3 regions of the Gelidimonas diazotrophica genome follow, and region 1 is predicted to be linked to each of the others. Evidence: riboswitches for the same ligand, from Rfam matches in the RefSeq annotation. Region 1 holds a riboswitch; each other region holds the start of a gene.
The links. Region 1 has a riboswitch for cobalamin ahead of bluB (5,6-dimethylbenzimidazole synthase). Riboswitches for the same ligand answer to the same signal wherever they lie in the genome.
Positions count from the first base shown of each region.

Region 2: linked by a shared signal. The riboswitch ahead of KGFNPO_RS06175 (CbtB domain-containing protein) and the one ahead of bluB (5,6-dimethylbenzimidazole synthase) in region 1 are both predicted to bind cobalamin.
Region 3: linked by a shared signal. The riboswitch ahead of KGFNPO_RS06180 (TonB-dependent receptor plug domain-containing protein) and the one ahead of bluB (5,6-dimethylbenzimidazole synthase) in region 1 are both predicted to bind cobalamin.

Region 1 is NZ_CM146349.1:3,264,264-3,274,408, forward strand. Features, by position in the region: gene KGFNPO_RS15185 (4Fe-4S binding protein) at 1-593, opposite strand, end outside; gene KGFNPO_RS15190 (cache domain-containing protein) at 1,017-1,907, shown strand; gene KGFNPO_RS15195 (porin) at 2,202-3,248, opposite strand; gene KGFNPO_RS15200 (TonB-dependent receptor family protein) at 3,708-5,864, shown strand; gene bluB (5,6-dimethylbenzimidazole synthase) at 5,877-6,626, opposite strand; cobalamin riboswitch at 6,669-6,856, opposite strand; gene KGFNPO_RS15210 (TonB-dependent receptor) at 7,239-9,494, opposite strand; gene KGFNPO_RS15215 (DUF2946 family protein) at 9,575-9,916, opposite strand; gene KGFNPO_RS15220 (hypothetical protein) at 9,849-10,010, shown strand.
Region 2 is NZ_CM146349.1:1,318,917-1,329,061, reverse strand. Features, by position in the region: gene KGFNPO_RS06180 (TonB-dependent receptor plug domain-containing protein) at 1-606, shown strand, start outside; cobalamin riboswitch at 809-1,040, shown strand; gene KGFNPO_RS06175 (CbtB domain-containing protein) at 1,217-1,414, shown strand; gene KGFNPO_RS06170 (CbtA family protein) at 1,432-2,217, shown strand; gene KGFNPO_RS06165 ((2Fe-2S) ferredoxin domain-containing protein) at 2,394-2,738, shown strand; gene KGFNPO_RS06160 (cobaltochelatase subunit CobN) at 2,731-6,816, shown strand; gene KGFNPO_RS06155 (putative cobaltochelatase) at 6,829-8,754, shown strand; gene KGFNPO_RS06150 (cobalt-precorrin-7 (C(5))-methyltransferase) at 8,921-9,625, shown strand; gene KGFNPO_RS06145 (precorrin-8X methylmutase) at 9,631-10,145, shown strand, end outside.
Region 3 is NZ_CM146349.1:1,329,123-1,339,267, reverse strand. Features, by position in the region: gene KGFNPO_RS06235 (hydrogenase large subunit) at 1-1,487, shown strand, start outside; gene KGFNPO_RS06230 (NADH-quinone oxidoreductase subunit B family protein) at 1,487-1,999, shown strand; gene KGFNPO_RS06225 (DUF3460 family protein) at 2,109-2,318, shown strand; gene KGFNPO_RS06220 (segregation and condensation protein A) at 2,379-3,221, shown strand; gene panC (pantoate--beta-alanine ligase) at 3,288-4,127, shown strand; gene KGFNPO_RS06210 (metal ABC transporter substrate-binding protein) at 4,136-5,041, opposite strand; gene KGFNPO_RS06205 (metal ABC transporter permease) at 5,078-5,953, opposite strand; gene KGFNPO_RS06200 (metal ABC transporter ATP-binding protein) at 5,950-6,726, opposite strand; gene KGFNPO_RS06195 (hypothetical protein) at 6,681-6,929, opposite strand; gene KGFNPO_RS06190 (DUF3563 family protein) at 7,348-7,632, opposite strand; gene KGFNPO_RS06185 (PLP-dependent cysteine synthase family protein) at 7,958-8,608, opposite strand; cobalamin riboswitch at 8,615-8,848, shown strand; gene KGFNPO_RS06180 (TonB-dependent receptor plug domain-containing protein) at 8,920-10,145, shown strand, end outside.

The sequences.
Region 1 (10,145 bases):
ACAGTGTGCGATTCCAAAATATCCGGTTTGATCCGCGCCATCAAATCCGGGTCACGGCCTTCGGCGAAACCGAGTTTCTTGCGCGCTACCTTGAGTGCGGAAGACAGGATGCTTTGGTTGATGATGCGCACCGATGCGGTGGCTTTCGAGACGCCGTCCAGTTGTGCGGTTGCAGCCGATGCACTCTTTACGCTATTGGAGCCGGTCAATATTTTGATGCTTTGCTTGAGCGACAGGCTCTTATATTGGCTGACGAAAGAATGCAGCGGGCCTTCGCCCAGACCATCGAGAAACACCGGCTCATGTTGCGAGATGACGCTGACATCCAGAAAATTGCCTTTCGGATCGAGTGCAATCAACAGATTGATCGGCACTCCGGAAAAACCGGGAATGGGCGCCAGATCGATCGATTCGAAAACATAAGCCACCAATCGATTTTCGGTTGCGTTCTGCTGGAAGATGGGCCACACCTGGATTGCCGCATCTTTTTCACCGACGATATAGGGCACTGGATATATTTTTACCAGTTCCGCGCGCGTCATGACTCCGGCCAGCGCGGCGGAAGCAGCCAATAGGCACCATAAAAAACTCATGCATTGCCAAAGCAGCACTGCGGATAAGTACCGGGAACCCGTGTTCAGCGAAAATAAATAGTGTGGGTGAATCTGATTTTTCATGCGCACGCCTGAATAGATATACCGGCTATTTTCTTTCGATCAATTTGATGTATTACGCATGATCTGTGCCAATACGGCATTCAGGCACTGCAGCGCCGATGTTGTTTCGATCGCATCTGCAATCATTATTTTCGATGTGTCATGCAATGGAACAACAGTTTCAGATTGGAGCAATCGGCCCCTGCGTAGCAGGCTGGCGCAATTGCTGGTACCGCGCGACTTGATGCAAAAAATGATGGCCTGTATTTTGCTAGTTCATCCCTAACACTTTTGCAATCCAACCACGCAACGCGCATTCCGGCATGGAATGGGCTTTCATCTTCTGACCTGGAGTACATCATGAAACGCAATCGCTTGGGCTTGCTCACTCTGGCCGTAGTTTCGGCCTTGATCGCAGCACCGGTAGCCAGCGCTGCCGAAGCTACCGCAACCAAACACCTGGGCGCGATTGAGCGCTCCGAAGCCAAGCGCGCCACCGGGCTGCTGGAGCGCGCGGTTGACTCCCTGCAGAAAAATGGCCCCGAAAAATCTTTCGCCGCCTTCAACGATCCCAAGGGTAGTTTCGTCAACGGCGCTTACTACGTTTTTGCGGTGGGACTCGATGGCTTCATGCACGCCAACGGCGGCTCAATGATTGGACTGGCAGGCAAGAATCAGATTGACCTGCGCGATGCTGCCGGCAAGCCTTTGATTCGGGACTTGCTGGAGCAGGCTCAAAATAACCCAACCGGCACCATTGAATATCGCTGGCTGAACCGCGTCAGCAATCACGTCGAAAGCAAGGTCAGCCAATACCGCAAGGTGGGGAAATATATTGTCTGCGTCGGTTACTACACACCGCGCGCCTCGATGGAAGAAGCGCAGGATTTACTCGACAAGGCAGTCGCATTCCTGAAAAAATCAGACGGTAATACCGCATTCGCAGCCTTCAATAACCCGCAGGGCGGCTTCATGCATAACGATCAGTATGTATTCGTGATCGGTATCGACGATGGCAAATACCGCGCATCCGGCGCATCGCCGCAGCTGACCGGCATGGATGTACGCGGCTTGCGGGATGCCGCCGGCAAAGCACTGATCGAAGACATGATCACCATGGCAAAACAGAAGGGCAGCGGCAGCGTCGATTACGTGTGGCGCAATCCGGCTACCAACGCGGTGGAGCCGAAGCATTCTTTAATCCAGCGCGTAGACAAACTGTTGCTGGGCGTCGGTTATTACACCAAGTAGCGTTGGCTGCGACTGGCGCCAGCGCTGCAATGACGCCTCGCATTCAACATATGAGTATATTTTATATTCACAATAAACATATGCGGTAAATGCCATTAAAATTGCAATACTCCATGTTTTTTATAGATCAGAATCGCATTTATCCGGGCCAGACCTTGCGCATTTCGCCGCTGGCTGCATGATCTGAGTCTTGTCTGAATCTTGTCTGAATCTGGTCCGATTCCCGCTGCCGCTTGCGTGTGCTGCAAATAAAAAAAGCCATCCCGCGGGATGGCTTTTCGCAGTTGCCTGCGCTTAGAACGCGTGCTTGATACCGACATTCAGCAAGCTGGTGTTGGTGTCGGACGCAGTGCCGCCGGCCACCACGGTAGTACGCAGACTGGCTCCCGCATCTGCCCTGGCATAGGCTAATTGACCATACAGCGTGGTGCGCTTGGACAGCGCATATTCGTCGCTCAAAAGAAACGTCGTGGTCTTGTCTGCGCTGTTATTTTTATCCTTGCCCAAATAAGCTGCAGCGATGACGGTGTTGTTAGATGCCGTTTTCCAATCCACCCCTAAACCAAGCACACCTACTTTGCTGGTCTCGACGAAGTTTGCATCTTTATTCACGCCCCGCAGGTAGTTCAGTTTGCCGGTGAAAGCGCCGATGGTATAACCGGCGCCCACCGTATAAATACTGCTGATCCGGTCGGAAGTGTTGGGCTTATTGGTGGACTGGTACGCGGCCGACAATGAAACCGGGCCGGCGTGGTAGGTGGCGCCCAGGGAAACCACCGCACCGTTACCTTCGGACACGCTATAACCGCCTGCAACACCTACCGGGCCAATCGTATTGCTATACGAAATGGCGTTTTGCAGGAATACGCCGACATCGTTGTTGCCGTTGTTACCGGTGGTAAGTGCGCCCGAGTTGTAAGCCCATGAATACAGGCCAGAGAAATTTTCGCGCAGACCGCGAGGATCTGTCGCAGCAAATGCCAAAATTGCAGGGCTGTACTGGTTGCCTAAAGTCACCGTGCCGAAGCTGGCGGACGAAATCCCGACGTTGGATTGGCGACGGAACAGGCGCGGGTCCGATACGCCGGTATCGGCATAGAAGTGACCTTCAAGATGAAAGCTTGCTTTCAAGCCATCGCCCAAATCTTCCGAACCGCGAAAGCCCCAGATGCTGGGTGAAATACCGCCATTCGCCAGGGAAGTCGAAGAAGCACCGGCTTGTGCATGATTTTGCGTCGATAAACCCAGATCCAGATTTCCATACACCGTAGTAGAAGTCTGTGCCGCAACAAAACCTGAAACCAATGCCAAGACGGCACCTGCTATTAATTTTCTTTTCATCGAATGCTCCAATATCGTTTGATTAAATCGCTACCGATTTTCCAGGCACCTGCCTATCACCTGAAATAGATGGAAATGGGTCAAGGTCTCCTCTAAATTTTCTTGGTATCGTTCAATGCATCAACTGTTTGATGCACGATGTCAAAGGCAAAAGGCATGCCTGATGGCAAAGAAATCGGTTTATGCCTGTGCGTCACGCAAGCAATCGCGGGCGATCGCAGATGCAAAACGATCGGGACTGTAGCGCCTGTATAAAATCGGATCACATGGAAAAAATTCTGCGCAATTTTCGATCGTTTCGAGTGCCGCTCAGATTGATTTAAAAATGGCATGAGCAGTCAACGAAACCATGGCAGGTATTTTGCTTATAGCTCTTTACGGTTTATTGCCATCCAGAAAATTACTTGATACATATCAGTTGGCAAAGAACCGCAATTCCAACAACGATAGAGACAAACCATGCCACCGCTTCGCCACTCCTTACGCCATCCTTTGCGCCTGACCCTGTTTGCGGCTATTGCCGCGGCCTTTGCGCCGCTTGCCAGCGCTGACGACAGCAGCGCCGAATACCCCGCAGCAGAAGTCAAGACGCTCGCGCCCATCGTGGTCACCGGCAGCCGGTTCGAACATTCCAGTTTCGATCTGCCAGCTTCAGTTGATGTGCTGAATCGAGAACAGATCACTGCAGGTCAGGCCCGGGTCAATGCGTCGGAAGCGCTGGCGGCGGCGCCCGGATTGGTGGTGCAGAACCGGCAGAATTACGCCCAGGATTTGCAGATATCGTCGCGCGGTTTCGGTGCGCGTTCCGCTTTTGGCGTGCGCGGCGTGCGCCTGCTCGCCGACGGCATTCCCGCCACCATGCCGGACGGCCAGGGTCAGGCCGCCACCTTCAACCTGGACATGGCCGAGCGCATCGAAGTATTGCGGGGCCCCTTTTCCGCCCTGTACGGCAACCATGCGGGCGGCGTAATCCAGCTTTTCACGCGCGACGGACAAGGCGCGCCATCAGTTGAAGCCAGTGTGCTGGGCGGCAGCAACGGCAGCTGGAAAACCGATCTCAGCGCCCAGGGCAAACCGGGCGCGGTCGGTTATGTGCTGGATGTATCACGCTTCAGCACCGATGGCGCACGCGACCATAGCGCCGCCACCCGCGACCAGGCGTTCGCCAAAATCACTACCCAGCCCGATGCCGACAGCCGCCTGATGCTGGTGGCCAACGGGCTGCGCCAGCACGACACGCAAGACCCGCTCGGCGTAAGCTGGGGCACCTTCCAGCGCGACCCACACGCCGGCGAGATCGACCCCACCGATACCCAGAACCCGCGACGCACCTTTGCCGAACGTTACAACACCCGCAAGAGCATCGACCATCAACAAGTAGGCGTCAGCTACCAGCGGCGCTTCGGCGCGGACAGCCTGCAGTTGACCGCCTATGCCGGCAACCGCAAAGTCACCCAGTACCAGTCTTTTTCCAAAGGCTTCCAGGCACCTGCCAGCCACTCCGGCGGCGTAGTCGATTTCGACCGCAGCTTCGGCGGCGTTGACCTGCATTGGACCAGCGTAAGCCAGCTCGGCAGCGGCAGCCTGACCAGCACCGTCGGCCTCGACTATGGCCGCTCCAGCGACGATCGCCAGGGTTTCGAGAATTTCATCGGCAACCAGTTTGGCGTCAAAGGCCGGCTGCGCCGCGACGAAACCGATACCGTCACCAGCCTCGATCCGTATCTGCAAACCGAATGGCAGAGCGGCGATTGGGTGCTCACTGCCGGCCTGCGCCACAGCAGAATGCGCATCGCGGTGGACGACCGCTTTATCAGCAATGGCAACGATAGCGGCAGCATAAATTACCGCCGCACCACGCCGGTACTCGGCCTGCTGTACAAGGTCACGCCGGCGCTGAATTTGTATGCCAGTGCGGCGAAAGGATTCGAGACGCCGACGCTCAACGAGCTGTTCTATTCCGGCAGCGGGGATGGCTTCAACTTCAACCTAAAACCGGCGCATAGCACCCATATTGAAGTAGGCGCCAAGGCATTGCTGGGCAGCGCTACGCGGGTCAATCTCGCGCTATTCCAGGTGCGCACCGACGATGAACTGGTGGTGGACGCTGCCAGCGGCGGACGCACCAGTTACAAGAACGCCGGCGCAACCCTGCGCCAGGGACTCGAATTGTCGCTCGACACTAGCTGGAAACACGGCTTTTCGGGCCGTCTCGCGTTGACCGGCCTGCACGCCGTCTACGACCAGAGTTTCAATAACGTGCCGGCCGGCAAAAAAATACCGGGCGTGCCAAAAGCCACCTTGTACGGCGAACTGGCATGGAAAGATACGCCTTCCGGCCTGAGCGCCGCAATCGAAGCGATAGCCAACAGCAAGGTCTACGTCGAAGACAGCAACACCGAAACCCCCGCCCCCGGCTATGCGGTCGCCAACCTGCGGCTCGGTGCCGAGCAGCAGGTCGGCGTCTGGCGACTGCAGCAATTTGTGCGGATCAACAACCTGCTGGACCGCAATTACATCGGCTCGGTAATCGTTGGCGACAACAGCAAGCGTTTTTACGAGCCGGCGCCAGGGCGCAACTGGATGCTGGGAGCCAGCGCGCAATACGTGTTTTAGAGCCGGTCTGGCTTAGCGGCCGGCTTCCTGTGCGGCGGCCTGGTCGCGTTGCAAGTGCCCGATCAGGGCTTGCTGGTCATCACGATTGCCCCACTGGTTGAAATACACCAGTTCTTCGATTGGCAGTCGGGGTAGCCATCCAGCACTTTCCAGTTCCGGTTTGGCATAGAAATGGCTGACGTAGCCGACGCACAGATAAGCGATGGGGGTGATGCGCTTCGGAATTCCCAGCGCTTGCTGCAGTGCGGCCTGGTGGAAAATGCTGACCCAGCCCACACCCAGACCCTCGGCCCGAGCGGCCAGCCACAGGTTTTGTACCGCACATACGCTGCTGTACAAGTCCATGGTCTTCATTTGGGTACGTCCGACTACCACTGGACCGGTGCGCTCGCGGTCGCAAGTGATGCAAATGCCGACGGGCGACTCCAGAATCCCTTCCAGTTTCAAGGTCCGATAGACGTTGCGTTTGTCTTCTTCGAACATTTCTGCTGCTTCGGCATGGGCTATGGCAAAGGCATCGTGCACCCGGCGCTTGACCTGGTCCGACTGGACTACCAGAAAATTCCAAGGCTGCATGAAGCCGACCGATGGCGCGTAGTGGGCGGCGGTCAGGACGCGACTCAGTACCGCATCGGGAACCGGCGTCGGCAAAAACTGGCCGCGCACATCGCGGCGGGAAAAAATGGCGTGATAGACCGCGTCACGTGCTGCGTCTGTAAAGGCGTGTGTATCCTGGATGGCTTGCGCCGACATTGTTTTCATGACATTCCCCTAGCGTGAAAAAAAATGCGCTGCCTGGCCGTGCAGCTTGATAATTTTCAGGCCGGTCTTCTGACTCGGATTCATCTGAACCAGGCGCCTTCCCGGCATACGCCAGTGGCATCTCGCCTGGGTCATCCTCCTTACAGCGTTGGGCACGTGGCGGAATCACACCGCCTTCCCGATTCTCCCCTCGCCTTGCAGCGACGGGCACCTGAAGCCGCCATCTTCGAGGTGAAGCAAGGATTGTGTCAAGCCAACGCGTTAATTCTTCTTAACAGCAGTTAGTAGGGCGGGTGCAACCCGCGCTGCTAATCTCTATAGCGTCACGGTGTGGGTTGCACCCGCCCTACCTGGCTTAGAAAACTTCTTGCGGCTATAAATATACTGGATAACGTATATTTTATTACCGCATACAAATAATGCGGAAAAGCACATTTTTATATGCATACTCCCGCATAAATGATAAATCAAACAAGCAGGTCGGCGCTGACTTTTTTTCTGCGTTTCTGTCATTTTCCGTACAAGACGGCTTATTTCAAATCCGCCTGTTCGCTATCGCTGCTTGGCTCTCCGGAGCACAAGAAACCTTATCTTGCGCCCCGTCGCCCAGTCTTAGAACTTGACGTTCAGAGCCGTGTAGATCGAGCGCCCCATGCCTGGAACCGGCACTCCATATGTCATTGGCCTTTGGCCGACATACGCGCCGCCCAACGGTGATGCGTAGAGTTTGTTCAACGCGTTATCCACACCAATATCGAGGCGGACTTGCTTCCATTCATAGCTAGTGCGCAGATTCAACAGGCTGTAGCCGGCGGTCTTGAGCTCGTTCCTGAGTTGCGATACGTTGGTCTTGCCATCGACAAACTGGCCTTCGATGGTGTTGGTCCAGTTGCCAACACGTTGCACCACAGCCAATTTCGCATTCAGCGGCATGATGTTGTAGAGATTGTCGCCGGTCGTATTGTTTTTGCCGTTGACATAGTTCAACATGCCCGTCGCAGTGAAGCTGCCGTAATTACTATTCTTAGCCAAAGGAATGTAACCGGACACATCGACGCCATACAGGCGAGCAGTTTGGTTGGCGAAGCTGAGGTTTACAAAGCCGTCGGTCCGGCTGGGGCAAGTTTTGCCAACGGTAGCGCAGGATGCGGCATCGATGTAATTCTCGACGTGCGTGTAGTAAGGCGTAACGTTCAGCGCCCATTTTTCCTGAGCCGCATCGTGCCAACTGGCGGTGGCGCTGATGGTGTTGGCTACTTCCGGTTTCAGAGCGAGGTTGCCGACATAACCATTGGCATCGCCAAACCAGTTGACCATGTTCATGACCATTTGGTTGTTGGTCGACCAGGCAAAGCGCTCATACAGATTCGGCGAGCGGCTCTTGCGGGCAAAACCGGCTTCGAAGGTGCTGCCGGCATCCGGCGTGTAGCGGGCCAGCGCGGTCAAATCGATGTTGTTGTCGGTCTTCTTGCGATCAGCTGCATTGAATGCCGCGTAAGTAGAGGGTGGATATATGGTCGTGTTGTAACCCTGGACGCTGCCGGTGTTCATCGTCATGGTGCTGCTGCGTATGCCCAATTGGGACTGCCACCGGGGACTCCAGCGGGCTTCCCATTCGCCGAACAGATCGAAACGGTCGCGCTGGCCATCGTTGATATTCCAGAACTTCCCGCCTTTCATCCCTTGCATTGGGCCGCTGACAAGCGGAGAAATCGGGTCCCACCAGTCGTTCAGGCGATAGCGCTGATATTCACTGCCTACCCTGAGCGTGTCGCGCTCGGATAGAACTATGTCGGCTTTGAGCAAGGCGCCGGTGGTTTTCCCCTCGGTATCCATAGGCATACCGGCCAGGTTCATGGTCTGTAGCTTATCTTCGAGAAAATTCATCTTGTGCCGCGTATTTTCGTTGTATACGCGCGCTTCCAGAGTGCCCCACTGGTATTGGCCGGCATAGCGAAGATTGATCTGTTCGCTGTCATTGCCGGTCATGTCCATGCGCTGATTCGGGAAGCCCTGATAAGGAATGTGCTGCAGCCCCAGCTTCAACTCAAGCATATGGTTTTCGTGGCGCAAAGCGACTGCGATTGCCTGATTTTCCGATTTATAGCTTGAGGAACCTACTTCATCACCCGCTAAAAAAGAACGGGTGCCAGCAGACTGCGCAGCTGCCTTGAAGTCCTTTGCAGCCGTATAGTTGCCCGCTTCTATCGTGGAACCGGTATAGATCACACTCAAATTTTCGTTTGCGATCGTGGCTGAAACATTTGCGCCTTTGGCGTTGCCATTGCTGCGATAAAAAGTGCCGGCTTGTCCTTTGAGCAAAATGCCCTCACCCGGCTGGGCAAATTCCGGTGCCGCAGAATTGACCTGGATCGTGCCGGCAATGCTGTCGCCGCCAGCACTGACGGGTGTGATGCCGGCGAACACTTTAATGCTGCCGACATTGGTCGGATCAATGTAGGAAAGCGGCGAATTCATGTGGTTGGCGCAGGCCGAAATCAAGTCCATGCCGTCAACTTTGATGCGTATGCGGTCATCGGCCATGCCGTGGATCGCCGGCAGGCTGGACACGCCGCCTGCACCGTAAAGGCTGAGGCCGGGAATATCTTTCAGAAGATTCGCCGTATCGCTGTTGGATGCACGCATCGGCGCCAGAATCGCGGCGTCGAGACTGGAATTGTTCGGCTCCACCATTTTGATGGACGACGCATTGACGATGACCTCTTTCATGACCGGTACCTGTGGTGGTTCTGGCGTCGGATTACTCTGTGCGATGGCGGTTTGCCACACAGCGGACAAGGCAAGGGTGACAAACGAAGGAGAAATACGAGAAGGGAAAATAAGAGAAGGAGAAATAATTTTTTTCATGTTGGTTCCTTTTTAGAGTTGACATGCCGCTACTCTTCCGCCAGTCATCTGGCAGAAAAATCAGCAGTATTTAAAATCAATCAGGAAGCAACAGGTGGCGCGCGCGAATGGGCTACTGCCCAGGAAAATAGGGGATGCGGAGATTGGTAAAACAAAGGCGGCATCAGACCCTGTTTTGCCGGCAAGGCAAAATGGGTTGCGCCAGGGGGAAGCAGAAATAGGGAACCATCGTGCGGCAAGCAAAACGGACAGTGACCGGATGCAGAGAGATTTTCTTCCTGACCGCCATTCAACTTCAAGGGCGCATCGGATGTTTTTTCTGCGGGTACGGAGATCAGTTTTGTGCCATGCGCAGTGCACACTTCCATCAAAAAGGATGACGTGCCAGAAAGCGCCGACATGGTGTGCATCGCGTATGACATGGACGGCGCAAGCGCATTGAGCAGTATCGCAAAGCATGCGATCCATATCGTCAATCGTCTCGGCTTGTGCAAGTTCAGCATGGCGGCATTATAACTATGATGACATGCATCACAGCAATTAAATTACCAGCCATTCAGGGCAGGCCAGCTCCCCCGATTTCATCCCCGCTCTTGATGCTACAGAACCCGAGAAAGTCTGTCGGATAGAGCGATTCCCGTATCGCGATTA
Region 2 (10,145 bases), 1.9 Mb from region 1:
TTCAATGAATTGTTTTTCCCAGAGTTTGGGATCGCGACTAACAAACCGGAAAAGGGCAAAAATGCTGAAGCCGGTATCCACTACGACGATGGACAGTCGCAGTTGAGTGCTGTGTATTACCATAATCGGATTACCGATTTGCTGGTAAATACCAATATTTGTCCGGTGCAGCAGGCGACCCATCCTTTCGGTTGTGCCTTTAATGTGGATCAGGCGCTGCTGGAAGGTCTGTCTCTGGGCGCAAGCACCAGACTGGGCAATTTCACATTGCGCGGGTCGCTAGACCTGCAAAACCCGCGTGATGAGACCACCGACACCCTCCTTTTTCGTCGAGCCAAACGGCACGGTAGCTTGGCCGCCGAATATGGTATCGGTGCGCTCAAAGCCGGTGCTGAAGCGGTATTCTCCGGTGATCGCCTTGATTTTGGAAACGTTAAGATGGCTGGTTACAGCCTGCTAAACCTTTACGCCAGTTATGATTTTGCTCCCAACTGGTCTTTGTTCGGCCGCTGGAATAATGTGCTTAATAAGGGCTATGAGTTAGCAAAAGATTATGCAACACCAGGCTCGAACCTGTTTGTCGGCGTACGTTATGCAATGAAGTAAAAAGTAAGACGGATATTGCTACTGACCGGGTTAATTCTGTCGTTCGGCCGCCAGTTGAAGCTTTCTGCGCGCTACGATTTTTAACCATTTTGATGTTTGTGTTTGCCGTTGGAAATGCACGAATTGCAAGCCTGATGAACGATGCCGCTTTGACTGAACAGCGCGTTTTAATGGCTTGTCTGTATCAACTTCGGCGCATATAATAATTTTCTTTGCTTCAGGTATTCCGCAAACAGTCGTTTGTAGAATGAAATGGGAAGTCGGTAAGTTTTCTGTAACAAAGAACAAATCCGACGCTGCCCCCGCAACGGTAATCGAGTAAAAAGATTTGCAGTAAGCCACTGTGCAATGCATGGGAAGGCGCAAATCTAGGAAAACCCAACAAGGAAATTCCACTCGTAAGCCCGGAGACCAGCCTGAAGCTATCGTAGAGTTTGTATCGCGGAGGGCGATGCAGATGGCTGGCCTTTTGCGCCCTCCGTCTATCACTTCCTTCTTAACATACAGGCTCATTCATGTGCTTATGGCGCTGATTGGCTATGGAGATGTCATCTATCTCTGCGCTGATTATTGTCATGGCTTGGGTGTTTTCCTTAAGATGGAGTGTCACATGTCTTCAATACCTGGTTTGCTCGATAACGTCGGCTCGCGGTCCCGCTCAACTGTCTGGAAAGACAAAGTAATACCCGTTTTATTTGCCGGCAGCCTTGGACTGGTGCTGCTGTATGGCGCGGCTTTCGCCGAGACTTCAGCCTTGCATAATGCCGCGCATGACGGCCGTCATTCCGCCGGCTTTCCTTGTCACTGATGCATATGCCAATACCAATGTCGGGGATCATTAACATGGCGGCATTCAAGCGCATCGTTACCGCTGCCGCATTGGCGGGTCTGCTGGCGGGTCTGACATTGACCGTTGTTCAGAAAATTCAGGTTAGCCCGATCATATCGAAGGCCGAAGTATATGAGGAAGCTGCGGCTGCGGCCGCAGTATCCGATGCTGCTGTTGCTCCTTCACATGCTGAAAATACGCATACCCATACCCATACCCCTGAACAAGCGCACGAACACGAACATGCGCCGGATGCATGGCAACCGGCTGATGGTTTGGAGCGGACGATATTCACTGCGCTGGCCAATATCAGTCTGGCCGTTGGTTTCGGGCTGTTGCTGGGCGGCGGCCTGTGCTTGCGCGGTGATGCCGGAGGCTGGCGTTCCGGCTTGTTGTGGGGTCTGGCTGGCTATGCGGTTTTTTTCGTTGCGCCTTCTTTGGGCTTGCCGCCGGAGGTGCCCGGCACCGCAGCAGCGCCGCTGGCAGATCGGCAACTATGGTGGCTCGCCACTGTGGTTGTGACGGCGGGCGGATTATCGTTGCTGATTTTTACGCGTAATTGGAAACTCAAACTGTTCGGCGCACTGTTGCTGATTGTTCCACATCTGATTGGTGCGCCACAGCCGGAAACTCACGCAAGCGCAGCACCCGCCGAACTTGCGCAGGCTTTCATCCATGCCACGACGATTGCGAATGCCGTGTTCTGGCTGGCGCTGGGTGGCTTGATGGGCTTGTTTTATAAGAAGCTCGCAACTATTCAGCACGCAAGAAGTAACCCCTGAAAATCCGCTCACCCCCACTTTCACGGGGATGAGCGGATATATATACTGATATTAGTATATTGCATTACCGCAATAAATATATGCGGTAAATGCACTAAAAATTATCATACTCCTTGTTTTTTTAAATTAGTCGGGTACCGAATTCCATGCTGCAAACCCGGACGGTAGAAAATTTGATGAGAACCCACACCAGACATGTATTCATGTGCGTCGGGCCGCGCTGCACCGAAGATGGCGTGCAGGCGCAAGCCATGTTCGAACTGATGGGGGAGAAGATTGACGCCCACCCGGAACTGCGCATCAAACGTACCAGAACCCACTGCATGGTTGCCTGCCAGAATAAGGGGCCGATTCTCGTCGTGTATCCGGAAGGCGTTTGGTACCAATGCGCCAACGAGGCAGCGCTGGAACGTATCGTTGTCGAGCATCTGGAAGGTGGGCGCGAGGTCAGCGATCTGATTTTTCATCGTTTGGCTGAAGGCGATACCTGCTCATTGGAAAAGGAAAACCAACATGTCTGAAGCAATGGCGGCGCGTGCCCAAATCGCATTGCTGACGCATGCACCGAACGATCTGACCGTGCTGCAGAGTGCGCTGGCGCAACTGCCACAAGAATTTCCCGCTGTTGCCGGCGTAAATTTACAGGCATTGGAAAGCGAAACGCAGATGGCGGCTCTGCTGACGCATGAACTCGCCGACGCACAAATCATTATCTTGCGGGTACTGGGGCGTCTTGGCGGCGTTCCAGGTTTTGCCGAACTGCTGCGACAGGTCCAGAATCGCGGTCTGCATTTGATCGCAATCAGCGGCACCGGTGAACCTGACTTGGAGCTGGCGGCTGTATCGACTGTTGCATCGGATGTATTACAGCAGGCGCTGGCGTATTTCCAAGCTGGCGGCAGCGTGAATCTGGGCCAGTTCCTGCGTTATGTATCCGATCATTTTCTACTGAGCGGCTTCGCTTACGAGCCTGCGGTTGCCTTGCCCGAGCATGGAATCTACCATCCGGATTTAGCCCAGGGTGCTGGCATCGATGACTGGCTGGCGCAGCGCGAATTAGTGCATGGATCGCAGCGGCCGAACGTCGGCATCATTTTCTACCGTGCGCACTGGATCAGCGGCAATACGCGCTTTGTCGATGCGTTAATCGATGCGCTGGAAAAGCACGGCATGAATGTGCTGCCAGTATTCACCTCATCGCTACGTGCCGGCAGCGATGGGGGCGCACAGCTGCCGACTGCCTTGGCTTATTTCACGAGTTCAATCAACGCTCAGCCAGTTTCGCATATCGACGTGCTGATCAACACCACCTCGTTTGCGATGGGCGAGATCACGCCGGGCGGGCCAACTCCGGCCGGCTGGTCGGTCAGCGCGCTGGAACAGTTGAATGTGCCAGTGTTGCAAGCCATTACCAGCGGCATGACGCAAGATCAGTGGCAGCAATCGGCGCGTGGTCTGAACCCGCTCGATGCGGCGATGAACGTGGTGTTACCGGAGTTTGACGGGCGCATTATCAGCGTGCCGGTGTCGTTCAAGGCCAGGGCTGCCGGCCATGCGAAAGAGCTGATCGAATACGAACCTGTACCAGATCGCGTGGCGCGTGTAGCCGGGCTGGCGGCGCGCTTCGCACAGTTGAAACGCTTGCCCAATGCGGACAAGCGCGTGGCTTTCATCTTCACCAATTCCAATAGCAAGGCATCGCAAATCGGTAACGCGGTTGGCCTCGACTCGCCTGCCTCGCTGATGCACATCCTGCGCGCAATGCAAGACGCCGGTTACCAAATTGATCAGTTGCCCGAGAGCGGCACCGCACTGATCCACGCGCTGATTGATCGCTGCGCCTACGACAATACCTATCTCACCAGCGAGCAGTTGACGCACGCAGTTGGCCGCGTGTCATCAGCGCAATACGCAGATTGGTTTGCCGATTTGCCGCACGAAATGCAGGAAAAAATGACTGCGCAATGGGGTGCAGCGCCGGGTGTTGCCTATCTGCATGATGATCATCTGGCGCTGGCGGGGATAGAACTGGGCAATGCCTTCGTGGCACTGCAGCCGCCGCGCGGCTACGGCATGGACCCGGACGCGATCTATCATCAGCCGGATTTGCCGCCGACCCACCATTACTACGCACTATATCGCTGGTTGCGCGACGAGTGGCGCGCCGATGCTATCGTCCATGTCGGCAAGCATGGCACGCTCGAATGGTTGCCCGGCAAGGGCGTTGGCCTGTCGGAGCATTGTTTTCCGGATGCGCTGCTGGCGGATATTCCGCTGTTTTATCCTTTCATCATCAACGATCCGGGCGAAGGCGCGCAAGCCAAACGCCGCGCCCATGCGGTCATCGTCGATCACCTGACGCCGCCGATGACTACCGCCGACACCTATGGCGCGCTGGCCCAGTTGACGCAACTGGTGGATGAGTATTATCAAGTCGAGGTTCTTGATCCGGCCAAGCTGCCGTTGTTGCAGCAACAGATATGGGAATTGGTCAAGCAAACTAATCTGGATGCGGATCTGCAGGCCAGACTGCTGCATCATGACCACGAACACGAACACGAACACGATCATGAGCATGAACATGGGCACGAACATCCACATGAGCATGACGAAGCACTTCCGGCTGCGCTGACAAATATGGAAGGTGCCGATGTCGCCCATCTGATTGAAGACCTCGACGGTTACCTGTGTGAGTTGGGGATGGCACAAATCCGCGACGGTCTGCATATCCTCGGGCAGTCGCCGCAAGACGAGCAACTGGTGGACATGCTGGTGTCGCTGACACGTCTGCCGAATCAGGATATTCCCGGCCTGCAGGCGGAAGTGGCGCGGCTATTCGGCTTGCAAATCGAGATGCTGCTGGATTCCAAGGGACGTCGATTGAATGTCGTCAGCGCTCTGGGTCACCTGGCCGAACGGCCTGTCGTCACGCGTGCCGATGCGCTGGAGGCAATCGATGTGCTGTGCCGCAAATTGTTCATCGAATTGCAGGCGCACGATTATCTTGCATCGCGCATTGACGAAGTGCTGACCAAGATATTTGCCGGCCTGGATGCCGATAGCGTCGCAGTCAGTCGGCCGCTGCTGCAACCGGCACTGCGTTCGCGCAGCAGTGTTCTCTCGCAAGTGAGCAAGCATCGAGTAAAAGAACCTGCAGCACGCAGCATTGCGCAAAAAAATGCTGTGACAGATAACAGCGCCCGCTACGACGCCTTGCGTCGGGTACTGGGTTTTGCCTGCCGCGAACTGGTACCGAATCTGGCCCGTGCTTCGGACGAAATCGACAATTTGTTGGGCGGTTTGTCCGGTGCTTATGTTCCTGCAGGGCCGAGTGGCTCGCCGACGCGCGGCATGGCGCACATCCTGCCGACTGGACGCAATTTCTATTCAGTCGATCCGCGCAGCGTGCCGTCGCAATCAGCGTGGCGCGTCGGGCAGCAACTGGCGCACGAAGTCCTGACGCGCCATGTGCGCGAAACCGGGGATTATCCGGAAAGTGTCGCCATCAGCATCTGGGGCACCAGCGCGATGCGTACCCACGGCGACGACGTGGCGCAAATACTGGCGCTGCTCGGCGTGCGCCCGGTGTGGCGGCCGGAGAACCGTCAGCTGATCGGTGTCGAAGTGGTGCCGCTGGCGGAGCTAAAACGTCCGCGCATCGACGTGACAACCCGTATCAGCGGTTTTTTCCGCGACGCATTCCCACAGTTGATTGACTTGATCGATGATGCGGTTAATACCGTGATCAAGCTCGACGAGCCGCCATCGCAGAATTTCGTACGCAAGCATTATCTGGCTGAATTGGGCCAGTGGATTGGCAAGGGCTTGCCGCAAGAAGAGGCATCACAACGCGCTGGCTATCGTGTCTTTGGGGCTAAACCCGGCAGCTACGGCGCGGGTATTTTGCCGCTGATTCAGGAAAAAAACTGGCAAACCGATGCCGACTTCGCTGAAGCCTATGTCAACTGGGGCGGCTATGCGTATGCGCGTGGCACGCAAGGGACAGACCAGCGCGATGCGTTCCGGGTCCGGCTGTCCGGCGTTCAGGTAGCGCTGCACAATCAGGACAATCGGGAGCATGACATTTTCGATAGCGACGATTACCTGCAATTTCACGGCGGCATGATCGCCACCATCCGCGCCCTAACCGGCCAGCAGCCGCGCCGCTATTTCGGCGACAGCCATGATCCGGCGCGGGCTCAGGTCCGTGATCTGAAGGAAGAGACTCTGCGGGTTTTTCGCTCACGCGTGGTCAATCCGAAGTGGCTGGCGAGCATTCAGCGGCATGGTTACAAGGGCGGGCTGGAACTGACTGCAACAGTCGATTACCTGTTCGGTTACGACGCCACGGCCCAGGTGATGGATGACTGGATGTACGAGCAGATGGCCAGCAGTTATGCATTCGATCCCGAGATCCAGCGCTTCCTGCAGGAAGCCAATCCGTGGGCGCAGAACGCCATCGCCGAGCGCCTGCTGGAAGCCGCCCATCGCGGCATGTGGGCCGAGCCGAAACCGCAAACGCTGGAAGCGCTGCGCGAACTGTATCTGCAAAGTGAAACTCTGCTGGAAGCACGCGGCGAAACTCCGCGCGGCATATAAACTTAGAAAAAAATGACAAACATGCATTTTCCATTTTCCGCCATCGTCGGACAGTCGCAGTTGAAGACGGCGTTGCTGCTGTGCGCAGTCGATACCACTCTGGGCGGGGTGCTGATCCGGGGCGATAAAGGCACCGCCAAAAGCACTGCAGCGAGGGCGCTGACGGATATTCTGCCTCCGATTGAACGTATTCTTGGCTGTGCATTTAACTGCCTGCCGGGCAAACCCTGCGTTCACTGCGAGATTTGCAGTAACGCGAATGCAACGGTGCAGCCTTGTGCGGTGCCTTTCATTACGCTGCCGCTCGGTGCAACTGAAGACCGGGTGCTCGGCACACTTGATCTGGAACGTGCATTGCGGGGTGCCAAACGAACCTTTCAACCCGGCTTGCTGGCGGCAGCGCACCGCGGCATTCTGTATATCGATGAAGTCAACCTGCTGGCAGATCATCTGGTCGATGTGCTGCTGGACGTGGCGGCAATGGGCATCAATTCGGTGCAGCGCGAAGGCCTGTCGGTCACGCACCCGGCGCGCTTCACGCTGATCGGCACCATGAATCTGGAAGAAGGCGATCTGCGCCCGCAACTGCTGGATCGTTTTGGCTTGATGGTCGAAGTGGTGGCACCACGCGAGAAAACCTTGCGCGCCGAGGTGGTGCGCCGTCGCATTGCGTTTGAAGCTGATCCGGCCGGCTACGTCAGCGCCTGGGCTCAACAGCAAAATGCATTGCGGGCGCAACTCGCCACCGCACAGCGCTTGTTGCCGAGCGTGATACTGGATGATGCACTGCTCGATCTGATCAGCCATCTGTGCTGCGAATTCGATGTCGCTAGCTTGCGTGCCGATATCGTGATGCACAAGGCATCGCGTGCGCTGGCGGCACTCGTCGGGCGCTTGCAGGTAACGCCCGACGATGTGCGCAGTGCGGCGCAACTGGTGCTGCCGCACCGTCGTCGGCGCAAGCCTTTCGAACAACCGGGGCTAGATGAGGATCGGCTTGACGAATTAATGCAGCAAGCCAGCCAGCCGCCCGAGGAGCAGAAAGCCGATACATCATCCGAGGAAGACGGGCCGCAGCCAGAGCAAGAATCAGAACAAGAAACCGGGCAGCAGGTATTCGCCGCCGCAGCCAGCGGCACTGTGCGGCGGATTGCAGTGGACGCGATTTCTGCGCGTTCCATTGCCGGCCGCCGCAGCGCGGTCGCGGATGCGCCGCGTGGTCGCGTGGTGCGTGCAGTGCCGGATCAGAATCCAACCAGCCTTGCGGTCGGAGCTACATTGCGCAGCGCAGCGTTGCGTACTGCCGCACCAGGTAATCCGCTGGAATTAAAAGTAAGCAAGAGCGATCTGCACCAGCAGATTCGCGTCGGCAAGAGCGCCAACCTGATCCTGTTCGTGGTGGATGCGTCCGGTTCGATGGCTGCGCAGCGTCGCATGGAAGCGGTCAAGGGTGCGGTACTGGCGCTACTGACCGATGCTTACCAACGGCGTGACGAAGTGGCAGTCATTTCCTTTCGCGGGGACGCAGCGGCGCTGCTGCTGGCACCTACCCGCAGCATCGATCGTGCCGAACAGGGCTTGCGCGAGTTGCCCACCGGCGGCCGTACACCGTTGCCACACGCGCTGCAACTGGCGCTGGAAACTCTAGAACAGGCCGCTGCCAACGGTGCGCCCCCATTGCTGGTATTGCTCAGTGACGGCAAGGCCAACGTGGCATTGCGCGATGGCGGCGATCCTTGGCGTGAAACCCTGGCGCTGGCGGAGATGCTGGCCGGGCGCGGTATTCCGGCGCTGGTACTCGATACCGAAACCGGTTATCTGCGCCTGGGACGGGCCGCACAACTGGCGCAGGCTTTAGGGGCCGAATGTCTGACATTGGAAGAACTGTCGGCGGAAAGTCTGGCGCTGACGATCCGTGGCTGCATGAACGCAACATGAGCAACATGAGCAACATGACTTACGCAAAATATTGCGAATTACCAGTAGTGCAGGCCTCCGTGCCTGCACCGAGCCGCAGGCACGGAGGCCTGCGCTACTGGATATTGAGTAAGTCCAAATGACCATGGGAAGCATCAATCCCATTGACGATTATTGAGGAGCAGAGATGATTATCTGTATTGGAGCAGGCCCGGGCGACATCGGTTATTTGACGCAACGCGGTGCAGAGTTAATCCGTGATGCCGACGTGGTGGCCGGATTCGACGCCGTGGTCAACGTCGTGCAAAGCATCATTCCCGCCAGCGCCGAAGTGGTGCTGATGAATTATCGCGATCAAGTGGCACAACTGGAAAAAGTGGCCGCAGCACACCACGCCGGCAAGCGTTGCGTGGTGGTCTTCATGGGTGACATCCACTTCAGCGGCTTCCAATATCTGGAACGGGTCGAGCGCGCCTGCGGCCATCCGGTGGAAACCCTGCCCGGCATTTCCTCGGCGCAAATTCTGGCCTCACGCGGCAAGGTCTGCTTTGATGAAACCACCTTCATCACTTTTCATCGGCGCGGCGATTTGACTCCGTTCAAACGTCATCTGGTGCATGTACTTGAAGATAATCGCAATGCCATCGTGATCCCCTGCCCGTGGGACGCAGCGCGCTCGTTCATGCCACGCCATATTGCAGCTTACCTGCTTGAAAATGGCATTTCGCCAGAACATCCGACTGAAGTATGGGAAAACCTGACACGCGACGAAGCGGAATGGCGCGGTACGCTGGCCGAATGCGCACAACGCGATGTCTCCGATATGAGCATCATGCTGATCCGCACGCGAAATCCGATGTCCAGCCAGATCGAAGCAGCGGAGTTGAAATGACGCAGATGCAAAATCCTGCTCAGTTCGGCATCGTCGTTGCCGGTCATGGCAGCCGCGATCCGGATGGCGTGCGCGAGTTCGAGGCGCTGGTTGAGCTGGTCCGTGCGCGTGCGCCACAGCATGTAGTCAGTCACGGTTATCTGGAATTTGCCAATCCGACGATAGACCAAGCGGTTAAAGCCAATCTGGCTGCAGGCGTGCGGCAAATTGCGGTGGTGCCCGGCGTGCTGCTGGGTGCGCGCCACGCCAAGAATGACATGCCGAGCGAGGTGCTGGCGCTGGCCCGAGAATATCCCGAGATCGACTTCCATTTTGGCGCACCGCTCAATTTGCATCCGCAACTGCTGCAACTGGCCCAGGAACGTATCGTTGATGCCGAAGCGTTTTCCGCGCAAACAGTGCGGCGCGATGAATCCTGTCTGGTGCTGGTTGGACGCGGCACCACAGATCCGGATGCCAACGGAGAAATCGCCAAGCTCGCCCGCATGCTCGAAGAAGGCATGGGTTTCGGCGGCGTCTA
Region 3 (10,145 bases), 1.9 Mb from region 1:
GGATTGCCGAGATCGGGAGGCAGGACTGGGTGCGCATTGCGCAAATAATCCAGACTGAAGGAGGACGCCTAATCTCTCTTTGGGGTACCCACAGAACGCCAGAGACCGATCAATTCATTATCTCGGCAGCATATTGTGTGGCAGAGGGATTGCTTTGGTTTCGGCTAGTGGTGAGCGAACAGGAAGGATATCCGGACCTGTCCGGGGTGTTCCCCGCTGCAGTGCGCATGCAACGGTCAATTTTCGATCTGTTGGGCATTGGCGCGAACAGAGCAGAGGATGTGCGTCCCTGGCTCAATCACGGCAGGTGGCCTAGAGACTATTTCCCGCTACGGCAACAGGTTTCAGGACTGGAAAAATTTGACAGCGAGCTGGAAAACTATCCGTTTGTATCGGTAGCGGGAGACGGCGTACACGAAATTGCCGTAGGCCCGATTCATGCCGGCATTATCGAGCCTGGGCATTACCGTTTCTCGGTAGTGGGCGAGAAAGTTTTGCGTCTGGAACAAAGATTCGGCTATACCCACAAAGGTACCGATAAGCTTTTTACGCGGCTTCATATCGCTGATGGATACAAGCTTGCGGGACGCGTCTCTGGAGATTCGACGGTCGCTTTTGCCTGGGCCTATTGCATGGCCGCTGAGGCCGCAACCGCATGCCAAATACCGCCGCGCGCGCAATGGTTGCGCGCAATGCTGCTGGAACGTGAACGTATCGCCAATCACTTGGGCGACTTGGGCGGGATCGGAAATGATGCTGGTTTTGCGGTGGGACTAGCGCAGTTCATGTTGCTGAAAGAAGATTGGGTGCGACTGAATGATCAACTGTTTGGCCACCGTTTCATGATGGATTGTATTGTCCCCGGTGGCACGGCAATCGATATTGACGCCTCTGGCATAGACCTGATGATGACGCAGTGTGCACTCATTGAGGCAGAAGTCAAAACGCTTCGCAGCATCTATGAAGGGCATGCGGGCTTGCAGGACCGGTTTATTACCGCCGGCCGTGTGTTGCCGAAACTGGCGGCAGAGCTCGGCTTGTGCGGTTTGGCCGGACGGGCCAGCGCGCAGGCATGGGACGTGCGGGCCGATCAACCCATTAGTTCCTATGAGCAACTCAATGTTCGCATGGCGACGCACAATAATGGCGATGTCGCGGCGCGGGTATTTGTGCGGTTCGAAGAAATTTTCGAATCCATTCGTCTGTTGCGGGAAATCGCGCATCAATTACGGCCAGGACCAACCACAGTCTCCTTACCCGAACCCAGTACCGATGGTTTAGGCGTAGGCTGGATAGAAGGCTGGCGCGGCGCGGTATTTGTGGCGTTAGAAAATGATGCGCAAGGAAAGATTCTTCGTTGTCACTGCCACGATCCTTCCTGGCAGAACTGGCCTATTCTGCAACATGCAATCATGGGCAATATTGTTCCGGATTTTCCGCTGATCAACAAATCCTTCAACCTCAGCTATTCGGGACATGACCTCTGATGTGGCAACTATTTAAACAAATCGTGCATGTTGGGATTCCGACAGAAACAGCACCCGAGCCGCATGATGCCTGGCGCACGGAACATGGGCAAATTCAAACGGAAATTCTGCATACTCTTGGGCGCGCCTTATGTATTCGCGTAGTAGATGCCGGCTCATGCAATGCCTGCGAACTAGAGATACAGGCGTTGGGCAACCCTTACTACAACATGGAAGGACTAGGCATTAAGTTCGTTGCCAGTCCGCGCCATGCCGATATGCTGCTAGTCACCGGCCCGGTGACAAAAAACATGGAAGCCGCTTTGCAGTATGCCTACGACGCTATACCGCATCCAAAACTTGTCGTAGCAATTGGAGCATGCGCCTGCACTGGTGGGATTTTTGGCGAAAGTTATGCAAGTTGCGGGCGCGTCTCCAATGTAATCCCAGTCGATGTAACCGTGCCCGGATGCCCGCCAAAACCAATCGACATTTTGCGGGGTATATTGACAGCGGTATCTGCACGCGCTTAAAACGAATTGTGCAAGTGTATCGCTGCACAAACTACTTTTTCCTTTGGTTAAAATCGCCATGAGACAAGGTAGAATAATGTCTTGAACTTACCAGGCAATCAAAAACATAATGAAACTCACCAAACAATTCCAGCGCTACGAATCCGAAATAACCCTGTTCCTCAAGAATTTGAAGGAACAAAATCCAAACATCGAAAAAAGCCAACGCGAAGGGCGCGCCCTGCTGTGGGACAGAGAACCGGTTGATCTGAATACGCAAGAGCGCAACAAGGATTCGCAGGTGAAGCAACAGGCTTACGTGTACCAAAACAAAGTTTAAGAGCGCCAGTTGCAGAAAGTGCAACTCAGGGTACAGCTGGCACAACCGGCACAACCGTCGATGCAGGAAAACGCCGCAACCGCAGTTGATGAAGCAGTCGTGAATGCCAGCGATAGTCCGGTTGAAACGCCGGCGCTGGTCAAATTGTATGGCGAGCCGCTGTTGCGCATGCCCACTGACCTGTACATTCCGCCGGATGCGCTGGAAATCTTCCTGGAAGCGTTCGAGGGGCCACTGGATTTGTTGCTATATCTGATTCGCAGGCAAAACTTCAATATCCTCGACATCCCGATGGCGCAGGTAACCCGGCAATACCTGCAATACGTCGAGCAGGTGCGCATCCACAATCTCGAACTGGCAGCCGAATACCTGCTGATGGCGGCCATGCTGATCGAGATCAAATCGCGCATGTTGCTGCCGGCCAGGAAAAACGATAGCAGCGACGAAGCCGCAGATCCGCGCGCCGAACTGGTACGCCGCCTGCTGGAATACGAACAAATGAAGCTGGCTGCGCTGCAGATCAATGCACTACCGCAACTAGGGCGCGATTTCCTGCTGCCACAAGTACTGGTTGATCAAAGTGTGGTGCGCTGGGCCGATATTAGCGTCATAGAACTGGAATCGGCATGGGCCGACCTGCTACGTCGGGCTACGCTGGTCCAGCACCACCAGATCAGCCGCGAAGAACTCTCGGTACGTGAACACATGTCGGGCATCTTGCGTGCCTTGCAAGGCTGCAAATTTGTCGAGTTTTCGGATCTATTCGATAGCACGCGCGGAATCCCGGTATTAGTGGTGAATTTCGTCGCATTGCTCGAACTGGCAAAAGAAACCCTGATAGAAATTACCCAGGCAGAGCCGTTTGCTCCGATTTACGTACGGCTGGCTTACGCGCCGACCTGATTATCAAAATGCATTCGTCCTTGCCGAAATGCCGGCGCACACTTGACATAAGCCTGAAAGAATTCCATGAAAATAGTCACATCGATTGAAGAGTTGCGCGATCAGTTACGCGGCCAGTTGCGTAGCGCATTCGTTCCCACGATGGGCAACCTGCACGAGGGGCACCTGTCGTTAATGCGCCTGGCGCGCCGGCACGGCGACCCTGTGGTGGCATCGATTTTCGTCAACCGCCTGCAGTTCGGTCCCAACGAAGATTTTGACAAGTACCCGCGTACGTTCCAGGCCGATGTCGAAAAACTGGAAAAAGAAGGCGTCTACGTATTGTTCGCACCAACCGAAAAAGACCTCTACCCGGAACCGCAGGAATACCGCGTGCAGCCGCCAAACGATCTGGGCAATATCCTGGAAGGCGAGTTTCGCCCCGGTTTTTTCACCGGTGTGAGCACGGTGGTATTGAAACTATTCTCGTGCGTGCAACCCAAGGTGGCGGTATTCGGCAAGAAGGATTACCAGCAGTTGATGATCGTGCGCAACATGTCCAGGCAATTTGCACTACCGACTGAAATCATCGCAGCCGAAACCTATCGGGCAGACGACGGCCTGGCGCTGTCATCGCGCAATCGCTATTTAACAGACGACGAGCGGGCCGAAGCGCCGCACCTGTTCCAGACCTTGAACGCGGTGGCGCAAGAAGTCCGGACCGGCCATCTCGACATGTTCGAACTGGAGCGGCACGCGATGGCGCAACTGGAAAAGCGCGGATGGAAGCCGGATTACGTAGCCGTGCGCAAGCGCATCGACCTCCAACCGCCCTCTGCCGGCGATCTGGCAGAAGGTGTGCCGTTAGTAGCGTTGTGCGCCGCCAAGATAGGCGTCACACGCTTGATCGATAACCTCGAAATCTGAGGCAATCTTCAATTCAACTTCAGTCCCAGCATCAGTTGCTCGATGTTGTAACGCATCATTTTCAGGTAAGTGGGCGCAGCGTCCTGCGGACCGGACAAAGCGTCCGCGTAGAGCTTGGCGCCCATGGTGACGCCTGCTTCGCGGCTGAGTTGTTGCAGCAACTTGGGGTTGCTCATGTTCTCTACATGCACGGACTTAATCCGCTCGCGCCGAATTTGGCTAATCAGTTTGGCAACATCCTTGGCGCTGGCCTCGCTCTCAGTCGAGGTTCCTTGCGGAGCCAGGAATGTGATCCGGTAACGCGCCCCCAGATAGCCAAAAGCGTCGTGCGAAGTGATGACTTTGCGCTTGGCCGCCGGGATCTGTGCAAACTGCTGAGTAGCCCAGCCGTCGAGTTCTTTGAGCGATTTCACATATCGATCACGATTGTCCTGATAGTAGTGCGCTCCGGCTGGATCGATTTTGCCAAGCGCAGCGGCGATATTTCCCGCATAGGTAATGACATTGGTCGGATCTTGCCATGCATGCGGATCGGCATGCATCTTGTCGGCATGATCTTCATCGGACATGTCGCGCGCCTTGATGCCGCTGGAAGCCACCACCGTTGCGCCCGTATAGCCGGCAGCGCCCGACAAACGGTTTAGCCATTGATCGAAACCCAGGCCATTGACCACTACCAGCTTCGATTGCACCACCTTTTTCGCGTCCGCCGGTGACGGTGAGAACATGTGTGCATCCTGGTCCGGACCTACTAGCGTGGAAACCGCAACCCGCTCGCCGCCAATCACCGAAACCAAATCACCCAAAATACTGAAACTCGCCACTACCGGCAATTTATCGGCGGCAGCGGCAGCACCTGCAGTCGACGCCAGCAACGCCAAGACCGCAAACGGGATTTTCCAAAATTGATGCATTTTGTATTCTTTCGTGAGGTGGGAAACTGGATAGATTCAGCCCTGCAAATGCGAGGAGCGCCGCAACCTGGGTAACCAGCCGCGCGGCGCGAACAGCAGCGAGGCCAAATACAGCACACCGGCGCAGACGATAATGGTCGGCCCCGAGGGCGTATCAATGTGGTACGACAGCAATAGTCCGAAATACCCGGCACAGGCGGCTTGCAGCATGCTGCCCAGCAATTGTGCTGGCAAAGTGTCATGCCAGAGCCGTGCCGATACGGCCGGCAACATCATCAAGCCGACCGCCATCAGCGTCCCCAGCGTCTGAAAACCCGCCACCAGATTCAATACCACCAGCATCAGAAATGTCTGCTGCAGCACGATGCCGCGGCTGCCGCTGGCCGCCAGATAGGATGGATCGAAACTCTCCAGCAACAAGCCGCGATACAGTATCGCCAACGCCAATAAGCTGAAGGTAGAAACGCCGGCCACCAACAATAAACCGCCGACATCCACTCCCAGTACACTGCCAAACAGAATATGCAATAAATCGAGCTGGGTTCCCCGACGCGAAATCAGTATCACGCCCAGCGCCAGCGCCACCAGATAAATCGCCGCCAGACTGGCATCCTCTTTCAATTCGGTATAGCGACTAATCAACCCGGCAATCGCCACCACGATGATGCCAGCCAGAAAACCACCAATAGTCATCGCCGTGAGCGACAAACCAAATAGTAAAAAACCCGCCGCCACGCCGGGCAACACCGCATGGCTTAACGCATCGCCAAACAAACTCATCCGGCGCAAGGTCAGCAAGACACCGAGCGGCGCGGCGCTCATCGCCAAAGCGATAGTGGCCACCAGCGCCCGGCGCATAAAGGCGAACTCCTGAAAGGGAGCGACGGCAAATTGATAAATATCACTAATCATGCCGCCCTAACGCCAACTTCGCACAGCGGCGCATTCTCGTCCCACGCCTCAGCCATCACTTTGGCCTGGCGCAAATGATCATCCGTCATGACCGTTGCAGTATCGCCCCAGGCAATCACGTTGCGCGCCAGCAGCAGCGTTTGCGGGAAATAGCTACGCACCTGCGCATGGTCATGCAACACGGCAATCACCGTGCGGCCTTCCCGATGCCAGGATGCGACAATGCGCAACAATTCGGCAGTGGTCTTGCTATCGACCGCATTGAATGGTTCATCGAGCAAGATCAAATCGGCATCCTGCAACAGCATGCGGGCAAACAGCACGCGCTGGAACTGGCCGGCCGACAAGGACCCGATTGCGCGTTGCGAAAATCCATCCAGGCCGACTGCGCTTAATGCTGATTCTGCTTGCGCCATCAATGCGGAAGAAATCGCACCGAATTGCCCTACCCGCTGCCAGTAACCGAGCAATACGCAATCGCGCACCAGAATCGGAAAACTACGGTCGATTTCCGACTGTTGCGGCAAATAAGCGGTGCGCCGCAAATCCGGAGCAACCTTGACGCACCCGCTATTGACCGGCAACAAGGCCAGAATACTCTTCAGTAATGTGCTTTTCCCCGCTCCGTTGGGGCCGGTCACGGCCGTCAGTGAGCCCTTGGCAAATTGTCCGCTTACGTGGTGCAGAGCCGGATGCCGCCGAAAGGCAACCGTAAGATCATCCAGCCTCACCACGGCGATTCTCCTGCCAGCGCCCACAACACGCCTAACCATAAGGCAAGAATAGCCGGCAAAATCGCCAACACACGTAACCAAGCCGGCCAAGCCAGCACGGCAAAAACAAAGCTTCGTGGAGATTGCGTGCGAAAAGACATGATTGAAGTCAATCGTTTAAATATTGAAGGAACAAACGCATAAAGGCAGCGCACTACATGCAACTCGGTTGCAAGCAGTATGACAGAGACGAACAGAAACATGCAACCTAGTTGCAATCAATATTTGAAGGGCAAGTAAGTATTCAAGGGAATGTTGCAGCGAACATTGCCCTTATATTGTCACGAAAATGGCTGGCAAACCTGCAAGGAAAATGATGCAGCGAGTGAGCGTTCCTGTATCAGGGGCAATCTCGGCATAGGGATGGGTTTTGGTTTTCATGCCGCGCTAGTGCACCAAAAACAGGCACATTACCAACCTCCCAACGGCGCAGCGCGACTTCAGTTCGCGTGCACTGCGTCAGCCAGTTAATTGATTTTTAATGTTTAGCCGCTATTGGCTGGATGCACCAAACCTGACGATTATGGATCGGGCTCAGTGAAGTTTGATTTTTTTCAATTACATTACATGGGCTATGGAGCCTGAATTGCGCATGAAAACCACAAAACACATCAGACCAGATCAGTAGTACCTTGAATTGTTGCCCCATTGACTGGAATTATTAGAACGCATGTTCTCAAATTGTTTCATCCGATGTTCCAGGTCATAGATATCGGACGCATCAGCCAAATAAGCTTCCTTCCGCTCCATATCCTTGCGCTCAATCCTTTGACCCAAGCGCTTGAAAAATCCCATGGGTTTGCGTTCTGCGCCGACGTCAGCCGCAACTGGAACCACTCGCGAATATATGAACTGCAGAATGTTGAGTCTAGGTGAACTACTTGCTGGGTGCGTATTGATGGACATAATTTACTCCTTCTGTGTAATCTAAAATGCTGCAATGCAGTATAAGTATAGGCACAGAAAGATATAAATCAAATTATGTTTTACTATACGTTTTATTCATCAAAAGAATATCTTAAGGTAAGCGATTTACCGTAACAAAATTTACTTCGAAGCAAAATTCTTGTAAAAACCAAAAAAAACAAAGCGAAATCGCTTCAAAGTAGAGAAACCAGCAACTGCGGAATAACAGCATTCACATAATTTAAAATACCCAATAAATAATTTACGTATAGGCTGCGACTTGCCGTATAAGAATTATTCCGCAACGCAACATAATCCGTCCTACTTACCTTTGGTGCCGCAGGACAACATCCGGCTCCACTGCAATCACCTGAAAGCCGGGCTTGCGTGCTTTCAATACTTCACCCACGCCGGTAATAATGCCACCGGTGCCGACCCCGGCCACCAGAATATCGGCCTGGCCGTCGGTATCGTTCCAGATTTCTTCAGCCGTAGTGCGGCGATTCACTTCGGGATTTGCCGCATTCTTGAATTGTTGCGACAGGAAGTAGCGCGCATCTGACGCCACCAGTGCCTCGGCCTTCCTGATGGCGCCCGGCATACCTTCGCTGCCCGGAGTAAGCACCAATTCCGCACCGTAAGCGCGCAGCAGCATGCGCCGTTCCCGGCTCATGGTGTCAGGCATGATCAACATGCAGCGATAGCCGCGCGCCGCGCACACCATGGCCAGCGCGATGCCGGTATTGCCGCTGGTCGGCTCGACAATGATGGTGTCGGGTTTGATCAGGCCAGCCTGCTCTGCGGCCTCGATCATGGACACGCCGATCCGGTCCTTGACGCTGTGCGCCGGACTGTAAAATTCCAGTTTGGCAAGCACGGTGGCAACCGCGCCCTGCGCCATGCGGTTGATACGGACCAAAGGCGTATTGCCAACCAGCACAAGATTTTTTAGAGTGCGGTTGTCGCAAGCTGGCATTGCAACATACAATACGCACGTTTTGGTGCCCGCAGACATCCCCATGTCTGCAGTTAAACGGGAAACACGGCGTAGATGACACCCTCACCCGCCAACGTGTGCTGCCCCCGCAACGGTAAAACAAGCGTCACTATGAGTTTCAGTGACAAACCGCCTCTCAGGACCACTGTGCAACTCGCACGGGAAGGTGAGGCGGTCTGACTTGTCAGCCCGGATACCGGCCAAAATAGGTGGAAGCGCGCGAACCCGCACTTTCGTTGATTCCGGCTTGCGGGGACGCAGGTCGGGGGATTTTTATTTGAAACGACATCATGATTTTCTCCACCCTCCCCAGCCGTACGCCGGCCTGGAAGCCGCTTGCGCTGGCTTCTGCCTTATCTGCCTGCTGCATCGCCCCTGCATCCGCCCAAACCAATAACGATAAAACGCTGGCACCGGTTATGGTGACGGCTTCGCGAATTGAACAGCCTCTGACGGAGGTACTAAGTGACAACATTCGCATTTCTTCGGAAGAAATCGCCAATTCCGGTCAAAGTTCGCTAGCTGAACTGCTGCAACGCAAACGCGGGATTGAAATAAGTAGCAACGGTGGGCCGGGAAGCAATTCCACGGTTTTTCTGCGCGGTGCCAACAGTAACCAGATCGTAGTGCTGATCGACGGCGTGCGAACTGGCGCAGCCACGACGGGTGCTGCATCATGGCAGGCGATACCACTGTCGCAGATCGACCACGTCGAAATTGTCTATGGGCCTTTGAGCAGCATCTACGGTGCCGATGCGGTGGGCGGCGTGATCCAGGTTTTCACCAAAAAAGGTGATGGAGCACCGCGCCTGAACGCCGCGGCTGGCTTCGGCAGCTATGACACGCGCACGCTGGATGCCGGCGTATCCGGCTCGACCGACGGCGAGCACCGGTTCCGCTATGCGATCAGCGCCTCGCATGAAAAGGCCGACGGTTTTTCGGCGACCAAGCCGAGTAACTCTTCCTTCAACCCGGACAAGGACGGCTATAAAAGAGACAGCGCCAGCGGCCAGTTTTCTCTGGATCTGGCCAAGGGGTATGAGGTCGGCCTGACTTTCCTGCAAAGCAGACTGGATGCGCAGTTCGACAATGGCTCTGGCGCATTCGATGATCGTAGCGTAAGCGAGTTGGGAAGCTATGCACTGTATTCGAAAAACCAGCTATTGCCTTGGTGGAATAGCCGGGTGCAGATCTCCCAATCGACCGATAAATCGGACTCCTTCAGCGCGATAGGCCCATTCAATCCGCAAGAGAAATCCACTTTCGACACCACACAGACCAACCTCAGCTGGCAGAATGATCTGACCTTGGGCACCGATCTGCTGCAACTGCTCGTCGAACAACGCAAGGAAAAAGTGGATGCCAGTACAGCAGCATTGAGTGGCGACCGCACCACCAATTCGTTCGCCGCGTCTTACCAGCTCAAGCGCGGCGCGCATCTGGCCAGCGTCAGCGTGCGCAATGACGATAATTCGGTGTTCGGTTCGCATGCGACCGGCAGCCTGGCCTATGGCTA